4 regions of the Paenibacillus sp. sgz302191 genome follow, and region 2 is predicted to be linked to each of the others. Evidence: predicted binding sites of a transcription regulator. Region 2 holds the regulator's gene; each other region holds the start of a gene.
What was found. Region 2 encodes Rex, which represses fermentation and respiration genes when NADH is low (regulators of the CRP and FNR family bind a similar motif). Its sites were predicted from a motif close to TTGTGAAATATTTCACAA; they were not measured.
Positions count from the first base shown of each region.

Region 1: the regulator Rex is predicted to act here: its motif matches at 2,573-2,590, upstream of AC3G2T_RS09385 (formate/nitrite transporter family protein).
Region 3: the regulator Rex is predicted to act here: its motif matches at 1,497-1,514, upstream of adhE (bifunctional acetaldehyde-CoA/alcohol dehydrogenase).
Region 4: the regulator Rex is predicted to act here: its motif matches at 2,143-2,160, upstream of nirB (nitrite reductase large subunit NirB).

Region 1 covers NZ_JBYLHY010000005.1:180,377-184,740, reverse strand. Annotated here, with positions in the region: gene AC3G2T_RS09400 (GAF domain-containing protein) at 1-200, shown strand, start outside; gene AC3G2T_RS09395 (response regulator transcription factor) at 264-917, shown strand; gene AC3G2T_RS09390 (PAS domain-containing sensor histidine kinase) at 910-2,016, shown strand; gene AC3G2T_RS09385 (formate/nitrite transporter family protein) at 2,652-3,482, shown strand; gene AC3G2T_RS09380 (class II aldolase/adducin family protein) at 3,479-4,364, shown strand, end outside.
Region 2 covers NZ_JBYLHY010000027.1:8,324-12,687, reverse strand. Annotated here, with positions in the region: gene dinG (ATP-dependent DNA helicase DinG) at 1-1,466, shown strand, start outside; gene AC3G2T_RS29160 (redox-sensing transcriptional repressor Rex) at 1,463-2,083, shown strand; gene AC3G2T_RS29155 (hypothetical protein) at 2,121-2,534, opposite strand; gene AC3G2T_RS29150 (inorganic phosphate transporter) at 3,343-4,341, opposite strand; gene AC3G2T_RS29145 (DUF47 domain-containing protein) at 4,364-4,364, opposite strand, start outside.
Region 3 covers NZ_JBYLHY010000005.1:195,414-199,777, reverse strand. Annotated here, with positions in the region: gene AC3G2T_RS09465 (cbb3-type cytochrome c oxidase subunit I) at 1-1,424, shown strand, start outside; gene adhE (bifunctional acetaldehyde-CoA/alcohol dehydrogenase) at 1,661-4,270, shown strand; gene pflB (formate C-acetyltransferase) at 4,303-4,364, shown strand, end outside.
Region 4 covers NZ_JBYLHY010000001.1:199,763-204,126, forward strand. Annotated here, with positions in the region: gene nikC (nickel ABC transporter permease subunit NikC) at 1-391, shown strand, start outside; gene AC3G2T_RS00830 (ABC transporter ATP-binding protein) at 397-1,227, shown strand; gene nikE (nickel import ATP-binding protein NikE) at 1,276-2,085, shown strand; gene nirB (nitrite reductase large subunit NirB) at 2,250-4,364, shown strand, end outside.

The DNA.
Region 1 (4,364 bases), on a different contig from region 2:
ATGCGGACCGGTTAAGGCAGCATTGCCCGGTCATGTTGGCCGAGCATTTGCATACCGCTGCGGCGATTCCGGTCAAGCACAGCGCTGTGCTGACGGGCTTGCTCTATATCGGGAAGCGCACGCCGCCAGGGTACCGGGAGGAAGAACTGAATGAGGTCAGCAGCATGCTGCACAGCATGATGGGCGAAACGGATCAGTGAATTCCCTGATGGGAGCTCCATTTTCTGCTACAATAGTAGAGAAGACTCGGGAGGAGGACGGACATGCCGAAAATTTTGGTCGTTGACGATCACGCTGTTGTGAGATCGGGTCTTATGATGCTGCTGGACGGCAAGCATCAAATGGAAGTGATCGGCGAAGCGGCGGACGGGGATGAAGGCATCCGGGCCGCGCAGCGCCTGCAGCCGGACGTTATCCTGATGGATTTGAACATGCCGCATGGCAAAGACGGGCTGACCGCGACAGCCGAGCTGAAAAAATTGATGCCGCAAGTCGCCGTGCTGATTTTGACCATGCATGACGATGACGAATATTTATTCCGGGCCATTCATGCCGGCGCATCGGGCTATATTCTCAAAAGCGCCCCGCACGAAGAGCTGCTGAACGCGATACGTTCGGTTTCGGAAGGCAACGCTTATTTGTACCCGACCGCTACGAAAAGGCTGATGAGCGAGTATATCGACAAACTCAAGCACGGCGAGAACGGCGGCACGTACGAGTCCCTTTCGGAACGCGAGAGAGAGGTGCTGGCTTTGATTGCCAAAGGCTATTCCAACAAGGAAATTGCCGAGCAGCTTATCATCAGCGTGAAGACGGTGGAAACCCACAAGAGCAATGTCATGGAAAAGCTGGGCCTGAAAACGAGGCCGGAGCTGGTGAAATTCGCTTTGAAGAAAGGGCTGTTGAACTTTGAATAACGAGCGAAATGAGCAGCGGCAGACGGCTATAGGGGAAAATGTGCCGGATATTTTGGCCCGGTTGGACGAACAAATCGCCGATCCTTCTTTTCAGGAGGAGGTCAGACAGTCGCTAAAGCAGTTGGCCGATGTGAAATTCGCCCTTGACGAGTCCTCCATCGTTGCCATAACCGACCATAAAGGAAGCATTCAGTATGTGAACGAGAAGTTTTGCGAGATTTCCAAATTTTCGCGTTCCGAGCTGCTGGGGCGGGATCACCGGATCATCAATTCCGGGTATCACGGCAAGGAATTTATGGCCGATCTGTGGAAAACGATTTCCTTGGGCCAAATATGGCGCGGAGACATAAAAAACAAGGCCAAGGATGGATCGTATTATTGGGTGAATACGACGATTGTGCCGTTTCTCGATCGGGAGGGCAAGCCCTACCGGTATTTGGCGATTCGCAGCGAAATGACCCGGCAAAAGAAAGCGGAGGAAGAGCTCCAGCTGATGATGACGCAGGTGATGCAGATTCAGGAGGAGGAGCGACGGAGATTTTCCCGCGAACTGCACGACGGCGTGGGTCAAAGCCTCTTCTCTCTGCTGATCCAAATGGACCGGCTGATCGGTGAAGACGCGAACCCCGAGCTGGGCAAAATCCGCCAAACCGTCTCCAATATTATCGAGGAGGTCCGCGATTTGGCCTGGGAGCTGCGCCCGTCCGTTTTGGACGATCTTGGCGTGCTTCCCGCGCTCAGAACCTACATCGACAATTACACGGAGCATTATGGCATCCGCGTCCAATTAACGAGCAACTTGCGCAAGCGGCTGGGCGCGCTGGAGGAAACCGCGATTTACCGCGTGATCCAGGAAGCGCTCACGAATATCGCCAAATATGCGGACGTGTCCGAAGCGCAGGTCGAGGTCCGCGACCACGACGCTTATGTGGAAGCGCGCATTGTGGACGAGGGCAAAGGCTTTATCCGCAACCGCGGCTCCAAAGGAGTCGGCTTGTTCAGCATGGAAGAAAGGGCCAAAAGCATCGGCGGACAGCTGACAATCAGCTCGGCCGCAGGGAACGGGACGGCGATTACGCTGATTGTGCCCAAAAGGTAAGCAAGGGTACATGTCCCGGAGTGAGAAGCGGCGCTTATGAAGCTGTCTCAGGAGACACTTTGTTAGGACTAGGGGAACCAGAGGGGACCCTAACCTAGGGGGACAGCCGCTTTTTCCGGGTGCGAGCCTGTCCTGGCGCAGGTCGTGGAACTGCGCCAGGGGGCAGGAAGCAGCTTGAAAGGGAGAAAACCTGCGAAAGTGCAGGTTTTTCCTGATAAATTCGTTTATTTTGGCGAAAAGCCTGCAAAAGTGCAGGAATTTTCGCTGAAAGTGAATCTGAGTCCATGTGTTCGGCGAAAAGCCTGCACTTTTGCAGCAATTTTTCGTAGCCAGCGATCAAGGACGCAAAATCATGTATTTTTGCAGTTTTTTTTCGCGCAGTCAGGCAGATTGTAGCGCTCACCTCTGACGCGGGGGTTTTTGGGCAGCTTGAGAAATAGGAATAGTTCTGGAAGCCGATTTTTTCCGTCAGCTCATAGTTTCGGTAACGACCGTCCTTCAGTACAGGATTCCCGCGGCAGCGGCGGGAGTCCGTATCCTTTTTTCTCGTCTATGATTGTGATAATTTTCACATACTATGGCGCGCTTTTTTTCTATACTGAGGTCGAGAAAGCTTCGTTGGAGGTGCGTGCGGTATGGGGTTTGCGAAGCCTGAGACCATTTGGGAATATGCTGCAGCCGCCGGCGAAAAGAAGGCGCATATGAGCCTGGGACGCCAGCTCTCGCTCGGTTTTTTGGGAGGAGCCTACATTTCGCTCGGCTTTTTGCTTTACATCAGGGTAAGTGCCGCGTTTCCGCCTTTGTGGAGCGGGGTCGGCGGATTAATGGGGGCCGCGCTGTTTCCTCTCGGGCTGATTCTTACCTTGCTTGGCGGCGGCGAGCTGCTGACGGGCAACATGATGGCGGTACCCGCCGCTTACCTGGCCAAGCGGATAAGCTTGAGGAGCGCGGCCTGGAATGTGGCCGTCATTACGGTGGCGAACTTTGCCGGAGCGCTGTTCGTCGCCTACGCGTTCGGGCATTTGGCGGGATTGACCGAACAGGGGGTTTTTGTCCAAAAGCTGGCCCAATTGGCGCATGTCAAAACGGAAGAGCCGTTTGTGGCCGCACTGCTGTCGGGGATCGGCTGCAATTGGCTCGTCGCCCTTGCGGTTTGGCTGTCCTACGGCGCCGAGGACGGCGCGGGTAAAATAGGCGGCATCTGGTTTCCGACGATGGCGTTTGTGGCGATCGGGTTTCAGCATGTGGTGGCGAACATGTTTGTGATCCCCGCCGCGATCTTCGCCGGGCAGTCGAACTGGAGCGCTTATGCGAGCAATTTTGCGCCCGTTTTTTTGGGCAACCTGATCGGCGGAGCTTTGTTTGTAGCGGGAATATACGGACTGGCTTACCGAAAGGAAACAACAGGCGGCAGCGCCGCCGCCGATTTTACGAAAATTAGCGAACCGGGGAGGAAGGAAGCATGAAGGACGAACTGCTGCATCCGGCCGATCAAATTTTGATGATGATGGAACGAATTTACGGGTACGGGATGACGACGACATCGGGAGGAAACATTTCCATTCTCGACGATAACGGCGATATGTGGATTACGCCTGCCGGCATTGACAAGGGTGAGCTGAGCCGCCGCGACATTGTGTGCGTAAAGCCCGACGGAACCGTAGTCGGACACCATAAGCCTTCGAGCGAGTACCCGTTCCACAAGCTTATTTACCGCAAAAGAAACGATCTCAGGGCGGTCGTTCACGCTCACCCGCCTGCGCTCGTCGCATTCAGCATCGTGCGAAAAATTCCGAATCTTTACGTGCTGCCGAGCGATCATCTGATTTGCGGCAAAGTAGGGATGGCGGCCTACGGCCTGCCCGGCAGCGAACGGCTGGGGGAAAACATTGCGGCTGTTTTCGAGCAGGGGATAAACACCGTAATGCTTGAAAATCACGGCGTTGTCGTCGGCGGACGGACGCTGTTCGAGGCGTTCATGGCTTTTGAGACGCTTGATTACTGCGCCAGACTGGAAATTAACGCGCGGCGGATCGGAACGCTGCAAACTTTGGCTCCGGAGCAGCTCGGGACGAAACCTGCCGCGTCCATCCCGGACTTCGTTCCCGACCGCTGCACGACAAAAGAAAAAGAAATCCGCCGCGACATGTGCAAGTTCATCCAGCGCGCCTACGATCAGAAACTGTTCACCAGCACCCAGGGAACATTCTCCCAGCGGATCGACGAGCGTTCGTTCGTCATTACGCCGTACAACCGGGACCGCAAATACCTGGAAGCCGAAGACCTCGTCAAAATCGAAGACGGGCGCAAGGAGGCCGGCAAAGTCCCGAGCCGTTCGGTGCTGCTGC
Region 2 (4,364 bases):
ACGAAGCACACCACTTTGAAGAAGTGGCCAGCAAGCATCTGGGGATCGAGCTGCACTCGGGCGCGTTTTACCATTCTTTGCAGTGGTTGTATAAAGACAACCGCAGCGGGCAGCTGCCTATGCTCCGTTTTCGTCTTCAGAAGGCGGCGGAAGAGCAGGAGAGAGCTTTGGCCTGGAGCGCAGCGATAGACGGTTTGTACCCGAAAATCGTGCAGATCAAGGAAGACTGGGAGCGTTTGAGCGAAGGGTTGTACGAGCTGCTTACGGCAAAAAGCGACCCGTCGCAATCGGAGAACTCGCAATATGTGCTGCGCATGAAGCCCGAGGCGCTGCCGGCGCATTGGAGCGAGCTGACGATGATGGAGGACAACATTTATTTGAGCATGAACGATACGCTCCGCACGCTCGACAAAATGCTGAGCGAGATCAAAGAGATGCAGGAAGTTCTGGAAGTCCAGAGCATCGTGACGGATTTGAACGGAACTTTGAAGGAGCTTTACGGGCACCGGGATGCGCTTCATTTTTTCATGAAAATGGAGGATCAAGGTTACGTATACTGGATGGAAGCCGGCACGTATTCCAAGAGCAAGTCGCTGCAGCTGATCAGTGTGCCGACGGATGTGAGTCCGCTGCTTCAGGAGCATTTTTTCAAAAATAAAGACAGCATCATTTTGACTTCGGCTACGTTATCCGTGAACAAATCGTTCCAATACTCGGCCGATCAGCTCGGTTTGCAAATTCCCGTCGGCGAAGAGGCCGGCAAGCTCAAAACGGTGCAGCTTCCGTCCCCGTTCAATTACAGGGAGCAGGCGCTGGTCTGTATTCCCAGAGATTTTCCGACGATTAAAGGCCCTTCCGGGGACGCCGTTTTCATACAAGCACTTATCGATTCTTTAAGCAATGTCGCTTTGGCTACCAACGGCCGAATGCTCGTGCTGTTTACATCCAACCGGATGTTAAAGCAGATTCATGCCGGCATGAAGGAGCGGTTAAAGCCGCATGGGATTACCGTGCTTGGACAGGGCGTAGACAGCGGCAACCGCAGCAAGCTGACCCGCATGTTCCAGGACCACCATTCCTGCGTGCTGCTGGGTACAAGCTCGTTCTGGGAAGGCGTGGACATCCCGGGCGATGCGCTGTCCTGCTTGGCTATTATTCGGCTTCCGTTTCAGCCTCCGAATCACCCGCTCATTGAAGCCAAATGCGAAAATATTAAAAAGCGGAACGAAAATCCGTTTATGAAATTTTCCGTGCCGCAGGCGGTCATACGTTTCAAGCAAGGATTCGGGCGGCTCGTGCGGCGGGCTACGGATAAAGGAATCGTTATTATTTACGATACCCGCGTTATCGATACGCAGTACGGCAAATATTTTCTTTATTCGCTGCCCGGTCCGAAGATTGAACATATGACGACGGAACAAATGATTCCAAGAATTGAGGAATGGATGGGGGAGGCGCAGCGGTGAAGACACAAAAAATATCCGAAGCTGTAGTCCGCCGGCTGCCGATTTATTTGCGGTTTTTGAACGAGCTGGCGATGAAAAATATTATGACGGTCTCGTCGCAGGATCTGGGGCAAAAGCTCGATTTGAACCCCGCGCAAATCCGCAAAGATTTGGCCTATTTCGGGGAATTCGGCAAAAAAGGGATCGGCTACGACGTCGGCTATCTCATCGAGAAGATCAGGCAGATCTTGAAGCTGGACCGCCATATCCGGGTCGCTCTGGTCGGGGCGGGCAACCTGGGGCGGGCACTGTGCAACTACAACACATATTTGCGCAACGATATGAAAATTGTCGCCGTATTCGACGCGATGCCCGAGAAAACGGGCGAGACGATCAATAATTTGATCGTGCAGCCGACGCACGAGCTGAAAGAAGCGATATCGCGGCTTGGCGTCAGAATCGGCATCATTACGGTACCGGCAGCGGAAGCACAAAATGTGGCGAATCAATTCGTCGAAGCCGGCATTGAAGCGATTCTTAATTTTGCGCCGGTCATCATTAAGGTGCCGCCCGAAATCCGTGTGCACCATGCCGATTTCACGACCGAGCTGCAGAGTCTGGCCTATTATTTGGACTAGGCCAAGACTCCGGCCGCAAAGGCCCTACGGGCTCGCGCTATGCGGAAATTTGCAGCAGAACGCAGGGGAAAGCTGCAGAAACTGCGGAGGAGAAACGAACCTGTGGAAACTCGCGGAAACCTGCAGAAACCCGCAGAAAACTGCAGAAACCCGCAGAAACCTGCAGAAACCCGCAGAAACCTGCAGAAGAGAAACAAAACCCTGCAGAAGCCTCCGGAAGCTGGATCGGCGAAAAACTCGCATGGCAGCAGGCAGTACATTTGCTTAGCAACGTGGAGAAAACCTGCAAAAGTACAGTTTTTTGCTCGCTGATGCGCTGGATACGAAAAATTCCTGCAAATGTGCAGGCTTTTCGCCGCGAACATGGGCTCAGAGGCGTTCTTAGCGAGAATTCCTGCACAATCGCAGGCTTTTTGCCGAAATGAACCATTTCTGCTGAAAAAGCCTGCACTTTCGCAGGTTTTTTCTGTGCCAGGCTGCTTGTTCCAACGCCGTAACCCGTACAGGAGAGAGCCGTAGGTTACTGAAGAGTGATTGTGCCCCTTTTGGTTCCTCTACCCCGTTACTTTATCAACAGTCTGGTTTTCTACCCGTAATATGATGCGTCTCTCCAATGTATGTTTTCTCAGCAGCCTCTATTTTAACGAAAATAATGTACTCGTTTCCAACTTTTACGCTTTTAAAGCTTGAAATTGTTTCAGTAGACGATTGTTTTCATTCTGTGGGGGTAACGTCTACGGCGTCATGGGAGTGTTGTAGGTTTTTCCGGCTGTCGAGCCAAACCGTTTCATTGGCGCGAAGTGCCGTCTTTGGGCGGACGGCAAAAAGAAGCGGAAACCGGTGAAAGTTCGGCTTTAAAACCGCTCCTGATTGCGAAGCTCAACAAACAAAACAAATACGCGATCTTGCGCACACATCTAACGTGCTGTAGCCATTCAATTCGACGCTGAGAGCGGCTATCGCAGAGCGTTAACAAGCGGCTCGTAAAACAACGCAAGGAGTGTGCAAGCGCACGTTCCAGAGCGCAAGCAGTGCACAAGTGCCTCACTCCACAGCCGTATACAGCGTTCAAGCGCTCGCTCCACAGCGCAAGCAACATGCAAGCAGCTCGCTCCACAGAGCATGCAGCGCACAAGCGGCTAGCTCCACAGCCACATGCAACGCACAAACGGCTCGCTCCATAGCCGCATTGCAGCGCCCCGCCGCGCTTTGCAAAAATAACAAAAAACCCGAGCCACATACTGGCCCGGGTTTTTCATCTAAAACAACTTAAACAACACGAAGTAAATCGTGTAAGACAAGACGATGCTGATCGGGATGGTAATGACCCAGGTCATGATCATTTTGCCGACCGTCGCCCATTGGACTTCATGGAAGCGCAGGACGCTTCCCGTTCCGATAATGGACGATGAAATGACGTGCGTCGTTGACAGAGGCATCCCCATATGGGTGGATGCTTGTATAATGATCGACGACGTCAAATCGGAGGCGAAGCCGTTGATCGGCTCGATTTTAATAATTTTGCGGCTGATCGTTTTGATGATGCGCCAGCCGCCGATGGACGTTCCGAGGCCCATGGCTGTAGCCGCGGCGATTTTTACCCATAAAGGCACATCCAGATCCGTTTGATAACCCGCTGCAACAAGCCCGAACACGATGATGCCCATCGCCTTCTGCGCGTCGTTGCCGCCGTGGGAGTAGGACAGCAGCGCGGCTGACAGTACCTGCAAAGAACGGAACATCCGGTTCAGCTTGGAACGCGAAGTGTTGCCCGACCAAAGGATGATATACTTAATCAGGATCATGATCACAAAGCCCGCTGCAAAAGCAATGATCGGCGATAAAATGAGGATGATGATAATTTCGGTGAAACCGCCCCAGTTCACGGAGCTCATGCCTGCTCCGGCAATGACCGCACCGGCCAGGGAGCCGAGCAGCGTATGCGAGGAGGAGGAAGGAATGCCGAAATACCAGGTCACAAGGTTCCAGATAATGGCGGCTATAAGCGCCGCGATTACAATTTCAACGCCGTGGTCGATTTTGGCCGGGTTGGCGATTTTGCCCCCGACTGTTTTGGCGACTTCGGAAGAGACGATCGCTCCGACAAAGTTCAGTACCGCCGCCATAACAACGGCGACCCGGGGGTTTAACGCTCTTGTAGAGATGGATGTTGCAATTGCATTCGCCGTATCGTGAAATCCGTTGATGAAGTCAAACAAAAGTGCGAGCGCCACGATAACGATTAGATAGGTTAACATGTTTTCCTCCTAATCCGTTTCCT
Region 3 (4,364 bases), on a different contig from region 2:
TCCTCTATTCGGGCATTTCTTATACGCTTGGAGGCAAGCTGCTGCCGATTGTGCGCCGCATGGGGTGGGCGGGCTTCGCCTTAATGACGGCCGGCACGGCCATTGGGGTCGCGATGGTTTTGGCGGGCAAAGCCAGCGTGCTTTACACGTTTTACGCGCCGCTCAAAGCTTCTCCGTATTTTTACATCGCATTGGCTTTGGTCGTTGTCGGGAGCTGGATCAGCGGCTGGGGCGTGTTTTATCAGTACAATTATTGGAAAAGAACGAATCGGGGCGAGATATCTCCACTGTTCGCCTTCATGTCCGTCGTCACTTTTCTCATGTGGCAAATCGCCACGCTCGGCGTAGCCGCCGAAGTGTTGATCCAGCTCATACCGTGGTCGTTCGGCTGGGTGGAGACGATTAACGTCATGCTGAGCCGCACGCTGTTCTGGTATTTCGGACATCCGCTCGTCTATTTCTGGCTGATGCCGGCCTACATGTGCTGGTACGTGATCATTCCGAAAATTATCGGCGGCAAAATTTACAGCGATGCTTTGGCGCGGTTGTCGTTCATTTTGCTGCTGCTGTTCTCGATTCCGGTAGGCTTTCACCATCAATTGATGGAGCCTGGCATTAGCCCTTTCTGGAAATATTTGCAGGTTGTGCTGACCTTCATGGTCGTGGTTCCGTCGCTGATGACGGCGTTCTCCCTGTTCGCCACATTCGAACTGAACGGGCGGGCCAAAGGCGCGACGGGCTTGTTCGGGTGGGTCAAGGTGATGCCTTGGAAGGATGTGCGTTTTTTCGCGCCGTTCATGGGCATGCTGATCTTTATACCGGCAGGGGCGGGCGGCTTGATTAATGCGAGCAACCAGATGAATGCGGTCGTTCATAATACGCTGTGGGTGACGGGGCATTTTCATTTGACGGTTGCGACGAGCGTGGCGCTGACGTTTTTCGGCATTGCGTACTGGCTGCTTCCGGCAGTGACGGGGCGCGTGCTGACCCCGCGGATGAACAAACTTGGCTTGATTCAAACGGTTATCTGGTGCATAGGCATGTTCTTTATGTCCGGTGCGATGCATATAGTGGGCCTGTTCGGGGCTCCGAGAAGAACCGCGTACACCACTTACGAAAATCATGCGGACGCGGCAGGCTGGACATCCTATTACGTATGGATGGCGATCGGCGGAACGATTTTGTTCATCGCGGTGCTGATGATGGTGTACAACGTATTCGCGCTGCTTCGCGCGCCTCGGGGGGAGACGGAATATCCGATCGGCGAGCCGATGGAGCAAGCGGAAGCGACCCCTGCTTATTTGGAGCGGTGGGGCGTGTGGATCGGCTTGTCAGCCGCGCTGATCCTCATCGCTTATACGCTGCCGCTGATGGATATGGTGATGAATCCGGCACCGGGTTCCAAAGGATTTATTACCTGGTAACGACAGGTGATGCGGGAAAAGAGAAGGCATTTCGGCTTGTCAGCCGGGGAATGCCTTTTCTCTCCAAAGATATTGTGAAATAATTCACAATATCTTCACGAATATAGCCGCCTGCGAAGCTTCATTTGTGATTTTTCTCATAGTTGCAGCCCTCCAAAAGCGGTACTCTTTGTGTAGAAACAAACACAACATTAGGTTATTCACCCATTATTGATCATATAAAGGAGTGGAAGAAGATGGCAGTTAAAGAGAGCCAAGTAAACGTACAAATTTCCGCAAAAGACGAAGTGAACCAACTGGTGGCAAAAGCGAAGAAAGCGCAGCAAGCTTTCCTCGAGCTGAACCAGGAGCAGGTTGACGCCATCGTTCAGCAAATGGCGCTGGCCGGCATCGACCGGCACATGGTACTGGCCAAGATGGCCGTCGATGAGACCGGGCGCGGCGTGTACGAGGACAAAATCACGAAAAACCTGTTCGCGACCGAGTACATCTACCACAGCATTAAGAACAACAAAACCGTCGGCGTCATCGAGGAAAACGTCTATGAAAGCTACCGGATGGTGGCGGAGCCTGTGGGCATTATCGCCGGCGTTACGCCAGTGACGAATCCGACTTCCACCACGATGTTCAAAGCTTTAATCGCGATCAAAACGCGCAATCCGATCATCTTCGCCTTCCATCCGTCCGCTCAGCAATCGAGCGCAGCGGCGGCCAGAACTTTGCTGGAAGCCGCGGTCGCCGCAGGCGCTCCCGACAACTGCATCCAGTGGGTGCAGTACCCGTCCCTGGAAGCGACAGGGCTGCTCATGAACCATCCCGATGTGGCGCTCGTGCTTGCGACGGGCGGATCTTCGATGGTCAAAGCCGCCTACAGCACAGGCAAGCCGGCGCTCGGGGTCGGACCCGGCAACGTGCCGTGCTTCATTGAGAAGACGGCGAACCTGCCGCAGGCGATCAATGATCTGATTTTGTCCAAAACGTTCGACAACGGCATGATTTGCGCTTCCGAGCAGGCGGTCATTCTCGAAGAGGCGATCTACGCCGAGGCGAAAAAGCTGATGATCGACCAGGGCTGCTATTTCCTGAACAAGGAAGAGACCGAAGCCGTGTCCAAGCTTGTGATCAACAGCGAAAAATGCGCGGTCAACGCCGTCATCGTCGGCCAATCGGCGGTCAAAATCGCCGAGATGGCGGGCATCAAAGTGCCGGCATCGACGAAAATTCTCGTCGCCGAGCTGGCCGGCGTCGGCGAAGCTTACCCGTTGTCCGCCGAGAAGCTCAGCCCTGTGCTGGCCTGCTACAAAGTGAAAACGGCGGAGCAGGGCATCGAACGGGCGGCGGAAGTGGTTCGCTTCGGCGGCATGGGCCATTCCTCCGTCATCCATTCGCAGAATGCCGATGTGATCGGCGCGTTCTCCGCGAAGCTGCAGACGGGGCGCGTCATTGTCAACTCGCCGTCGACGCACGGCGCGATCGGCGACATATACAACACGAACCTGCCGTCACTGACGCTCGGATGCGGTTCGTACGGCCACAACTCGACGACCTCCAACGTCAGCGCGGTCAATCTGATCAACGTCAAACGGGTCGCCTACCGCACCGTCAATATGCAGTGGTTCAAAATTCCGCCTAAAGTGTACTTTGAAAAGGGCGCGACGCAGTACCTGGAAAAAATGCCCGACATCTCCCGGGTCATGATCGTGACGGACCCGATGATGGTCAAACTCGGCTATGTGGAGCGTGTCGAATACTATTTGCGCAAACGCCAGCTGCCTGTCTACATCGAAGTGTTCTCCGACGTAGAGCCGGATCCGTCCGTGGATACCGTGGAACGCGGCAGACAGGTAATGGCTTCCTTCCAGCCGGACTGCATCATTGCGCTCGGCGGCGGCTCGCCGATGGACGCGGCCAAGGCGATGTGGCTGTTCTACGAATACCCGGATACGAGCTTCGATGCGCTGAAGCAAAAGTTCCTGGACATCCGCAAACGCGTGTACAAATATCCGCGGCTTGGCAACAAGGCGAAGTTCGTGGCGATTCCGACAACGTCGGGTACCGGTTCGGAAGTAACCTCGTTCGCGGTCATTACCGACAAGGCGAAAGGCAATACGAAATATCCGCTGGCCGATTATGAGCTGACGCCGGACGTGGCGATCATCGACCCGGACTACGTGTACAGCCTGCCGAAAACGGCGGTGGCCGACACGGGCATGGACGTGCTGACGCATGCGATCGAAGCTTACGTATCGGTGATGGCCAACGATTATTCCGACGGCCTGGCGATGAAGGCGGTCCAGCTCGTGTTCCAAAATCTTGAAAAATCGTTCGCTACCGGCGATCCGGTTGCCCGCGAAAAAATGCACAACGCCTCGACGATTGCCGGCATGGCTTTTGCCAACGCCTTCCTCGGCATCAACCACAGCCTGGCGCACAAGTGGGGCGGCGAATACCATACGGCTCACGGCCGCACCAATGCGATCCTGATGCCGCACGTGATCCGCTACAATGCGCAGAAGCCGACGAAGTTCGCATCGTTCCCGAAATACGATCATTTCGTCGCCGATCAGCGCTACGCCGAAATCGCGCGGATGCTCGGACTTCCGGCCAAAACGACGGAAGAAGGCGTGAACAGCCTGATCGATGCGATCCGCAAGCTGAACAAATCGCTCGGCATTCCGGAGAAATTCCAGGATCTCGGATTCGACGCCCAACAGTTCGAATCGCGCGTCGACTACTTGGCCGACCGGGCTTTTGAGGACCAATGCACGACGGCCAACCCGCGGATGCCGCTGGTGACGGAGCTTGCCGACGTGTACCGCAAAGCGTTCTACGGCAAATTTGAATAACCGTTAATACCAATTGATAGGAGGTCACAAACATGGCGATTGAGGAAAAAGACATCGCGATCCAGGCCGGCAAAGCCGGCTCCTGGAAAGGGTT
Region 4 (4,364 bases), on a different contig from region 2:
GTATTACGCGCGAATGTTCCGGGGCATGGTGCTCAGCTTGAAGGAGCGGAATTTCATCACTGCGGCCCAAATAAGCGGGTCCTCGCAATGGAAAATTATAAGACGGCACATTATCCCCAACATACTTCCCCCTATTGTCGTTGTGGGAACGCTCGAAATGGGGTGGGCGATCATGGATATTTCGGCACTCTCCTTCCTGGGGCTTGGTATTCAGCCGCCTGCACCGGAGTGGGGAGCGATGATTCATGAAGGAAAATCGTTTATACGCAGCAATCCGGAATTAATGCTGTACCCGGGGATCATGATTCTGCTTGTCGTCGTTTCGTTCAATTTGTTGGGCGAAGCTCTGTCGGATCGGTTTGGTGTCAAGCGACGTTTTGAAAAGGAATGAGATCATTGAAAGCATCGGACCATGTATTGCAGGTAAGCGGCCTGCATGTAAAAATTGCGACGGCGCAAGGGACGCTTCCCCTTGTCCGCAACATTGAATTCGAGCTGCGGCCGGGCCGCGTCCTCGGGCTTGTCGGAGAAAGCGGAAGCGGCAAATCGCTTACCAGTTTGTCTGTTTTGCAGCTGCTGGACCGGAAAACAACGATTGTGGAAGGCAGTATTCAATTAAACGGCCGTGAGTTGAACGGGCTCAAAGAGGAAGAGATGCGGCGTATCCGCGGGAGCGAGATTGCTCTTATTATGCAGAATCCGATGAACGCCTTTTCACCCGTGTTTACGATCGGCGACCAATTTGTGCAAACGATCCGCACCCACACCGATTTCAGCAAAAAGCAAGCGTTCGATCTGGCTGTCTCCTCCTTGCAGGACGTGAATTTGCCGGACCCTGCCCTGCTTATGAGGCGGTATCCCTTTCAATTGAGCGGAGGCATGCTGCAGCGTGTTATGATTGCCGTCGCGATGTGCTTGCGGCCATCCGTGCTTATAGCCGACGAGCCGACTACTGCGCTGGATACAGTCAATCAAATGCAGGTGCTGCGCCAATTGGATCGCATCCGCGCGGAATACGGCACGGCCATTCTTTTGATCTCCCACGATCTGGGGGTTATATCGGAAATGGCCGACGAGGTAGCCGTTATGCGGCAAGGACGGATCGTAGAAAAGGCGGACGTGTTCGAACTGTTCGATCACCCGAAGAATGATTATACGAAACTGCTGCTTGATGCCAGACTGACGCTGCCAATCAACGAGAATAACAAGGAGTTTGTCTTGTCATGAATGCGGAAGCGGGGACTTAAGATCATTTGCAAGGGAAGGGGTGACGAAGTGAGTTTGCTGCAAGTGAAGGACATTACTCATACTTATGCCGAATCCAAGCTGTTCCGGTGGAGCAAGCGGCAGGCGCCGGTTCTTTCCGGCATCTCCCTTGCAATCGAAGAAGGGAATTGTCTGGGGCTTCTTGGAACGAGCGGGGCGGGGAAAAGTACGCTGGGCAAAGTGATTCTGGGGCTGGAAAAGCCGCAGAAGGGGCAGGTTCTGTTTCAAGGAATCGATCTCTATAACACGGACGCAGCTACCCGCAGACGGCTTCGCCGTGATCTTCAAGCAGTGTTTCAAGACTGCTATTCTTCCGTAAATCCGCGGATGACTGCGGAACAAATTATCGGCGAACCGCTTGATAATTATGAAGCCTTATCGCCAAAGGAGTACAAACGAACCATTGGAGAATTGCTCGAAAGAGTCGGGCTAAGCCCGAACGATATGCAGAAACGCCCTCATCAATTTAGCGGAGGCCAACTGCAGAGAATCAATATTGCCAGAGCGATTGCCTTAAAACCGAAGCTGATCGTATTTGACGAAGCGATAAGCAGCTTGGATAAGGTGACTCAATCGCGCATACTGGCACTTTTGAGCGATTTAAAGTCGACGTTCGGCCTTTCTTATCTATTTATCACGCATGACGTTAAAGCCGCGTTCTTCATTTCCGATGCCATTGCCGTTATGGATAAAGGGGCGCTTGTTGAACACAGCGAGGATAAAGCGCAGTTCTTGCAGTCGCCGCACCCCGGCGTGACGCAATTGTTTCAGTCGGTTCTTTCAGAGCACCCGCGTTATCGGTCGCTCTCCAAAATTTGAGAAGCCCGGACAATCAAAGCCTTGATTTGTCAGGGCTTTTTGTTGTTTCTCCGATGTATGTGATAAATTTCACATCGCTCCGGCCGTCCGGTGTTCTATGATTGGTCCATAGAAACGGCTATGTTTTGAACAGAAAGGGAGTAAATCGCGAGGAGGCAGATACGATGGACGGTGTAACAAATCGGCTGAAACTGGTGCTTGTAGGAAACGGGATGGCAGGCATTAACACGATTGAGCAAATCGTCAAATTAGCGCCGGACATGTATGACATCACGGTCATTGGCAAGGAACCGCACCCCAACTATAACCGGATACAGCTTTCTTACCTGCTGGAGGGAAGCAAAACATTCGACGACATGATTCTTAACGATTACGAGTGGTATGAACAAAACCATATTCAACTGTACACGGGAGTTGAGGTGACGGGAATCAATACGTCGGCCAAATATCTCTATACGAGCGACGGGCATATTAAGCCCTACGACAAGCTCATCCTGGCCACCGGATCGAATCCGGTGATGCTCCCGCTGCCTGGCATTGAAAAGCAAGGGATTGTCGGTTTCCGCGACGTCCAGGATTGCAACAGGATGATGGAAGCGGCGCAAATGTTCAAAAAGGCGGCGGTCATCGGCGGCGGTCTGCTCGGTCTCGAAGCGGCCAAAGGGCTGCTTAAACTGGGCATGCACGTGACGGTCGTTCATTTGTTCGAGGATTTGATGGAGAGACAGCTGGATGCCGCGGCGGCGGCTATGCTCAAAGCGGAGCTCGAAGAGCAAGGGCTTCATTTTATGATGAAGAAAAAGACCGCGGAGATTTTGGGCGACGCCCGCATAGAAGGGCTTATGTTCGACGACGGCTCGATACTGGAAGCCGAATTCTTGGTCATGGCCGCGGGAATCGTGCCCAATACGGTGCTGGCCCGTAATGGCGGCATCCAGGTCGGACGGGGCATTGTGGTCGACGATTACATGCGGACAAATGTCGCGGATGTGTACGCTGTCGGCGAATGCAATGAGCATCGCGGCATCTGCTACGGTCTGGTGGCGCCGTTGTTTGAGCAGGGCGCTGTCCTGGCTAAACATTTGTGCGGGGTACCGGTAGAGCCTTACAACGGATCGACCGTATCGACCAAGCTGAAAATTTCCGGAGTGGACGTATTTTCCGCGGGGGAATTTCAAGACGGTCCCGGACTGGACATCATTCGTTCGCAGGATCATTGGAAGAAAACGTATAAGAAAGTGCTGCTTCGGGACAACCGGATCGTTGGCGGCGTATTGTTCGGCGATGTCAGCCTGTCCGCTCAGCTGTTGAAATGGGTAAAAGACCAGGAGCCTATGACGCAGGACATTCATGCGCTTTTGCTGGGCACTTCGGCTGCTGCCAGCGCGGACCCGCTCGCTTTTGCAGCCGCGATGCCTGCGGACGAGATCGTATGCGGGTGCAACGGGGTTACCAAAGGCATGATCGTGCAGGCTATCGTGGAGCAAGGACTAAGCACGGTGGAGGAAATCAAGGCGTGCACCGGAGCCAGCCGGTCCTGCGGGGGCTGCAAGCCGATGGTGGAAAACATCCTCGCTCTGACGCTGGGGGATGGCTATGAAGGCAGCACTGCCAAGGAAACGATATGTCCTTGCACGACCCATACCCGTGACGAGGTTGTCGCGGCGATCAGGGATAAAGGGCTGACCCACGTCAGAGAAGTGATGAGCGTACTGGACTGGAGCAATCCGGAAGGATGCCCGAAATGCCGCCCTGCGATCAACTATTACATCGGCATGGTATGGCCCGAAGCTTTCGAGGACGAGCGGGATTCGCGATTCGTGAACGAAAGGCTGCATGCCAATATCCAAAAAGACGGCACCTACTCCGTTGTCCCCAGAATGTACGGGGGCGTCACGACGCCGGATCAGCTGCGCAAAATAGCTGAAGTCGCGGACAAATATGCCGTGAAAATGGTCAAGGTGACCGGCGGCCAACGCCTCGATCTGCTGGGCGTGAAGAAAGAGGATCTCCCGCTCATATGGGGAGAGCTGGATATGCCGTCCGGGTACGCTTACGCCAAGTCGATTCGAACCGTAAAAACATGCGTAGGCTCGACGTTTTGCCGCTTTGGCACCCAGGATTCCCTCGGCATGGGGATTTTGCTGGAGAAAAAATTCGAGCGGCTGTGGATGCCGGCCAAATTCAAAATGGCCGTCAACGGCTGTCCCCGCAATTGTGCCGAGCCGGAAATTAAAGATTTCGGCATTATCGGGAATGACGGCGGTTGGGAGATTTAT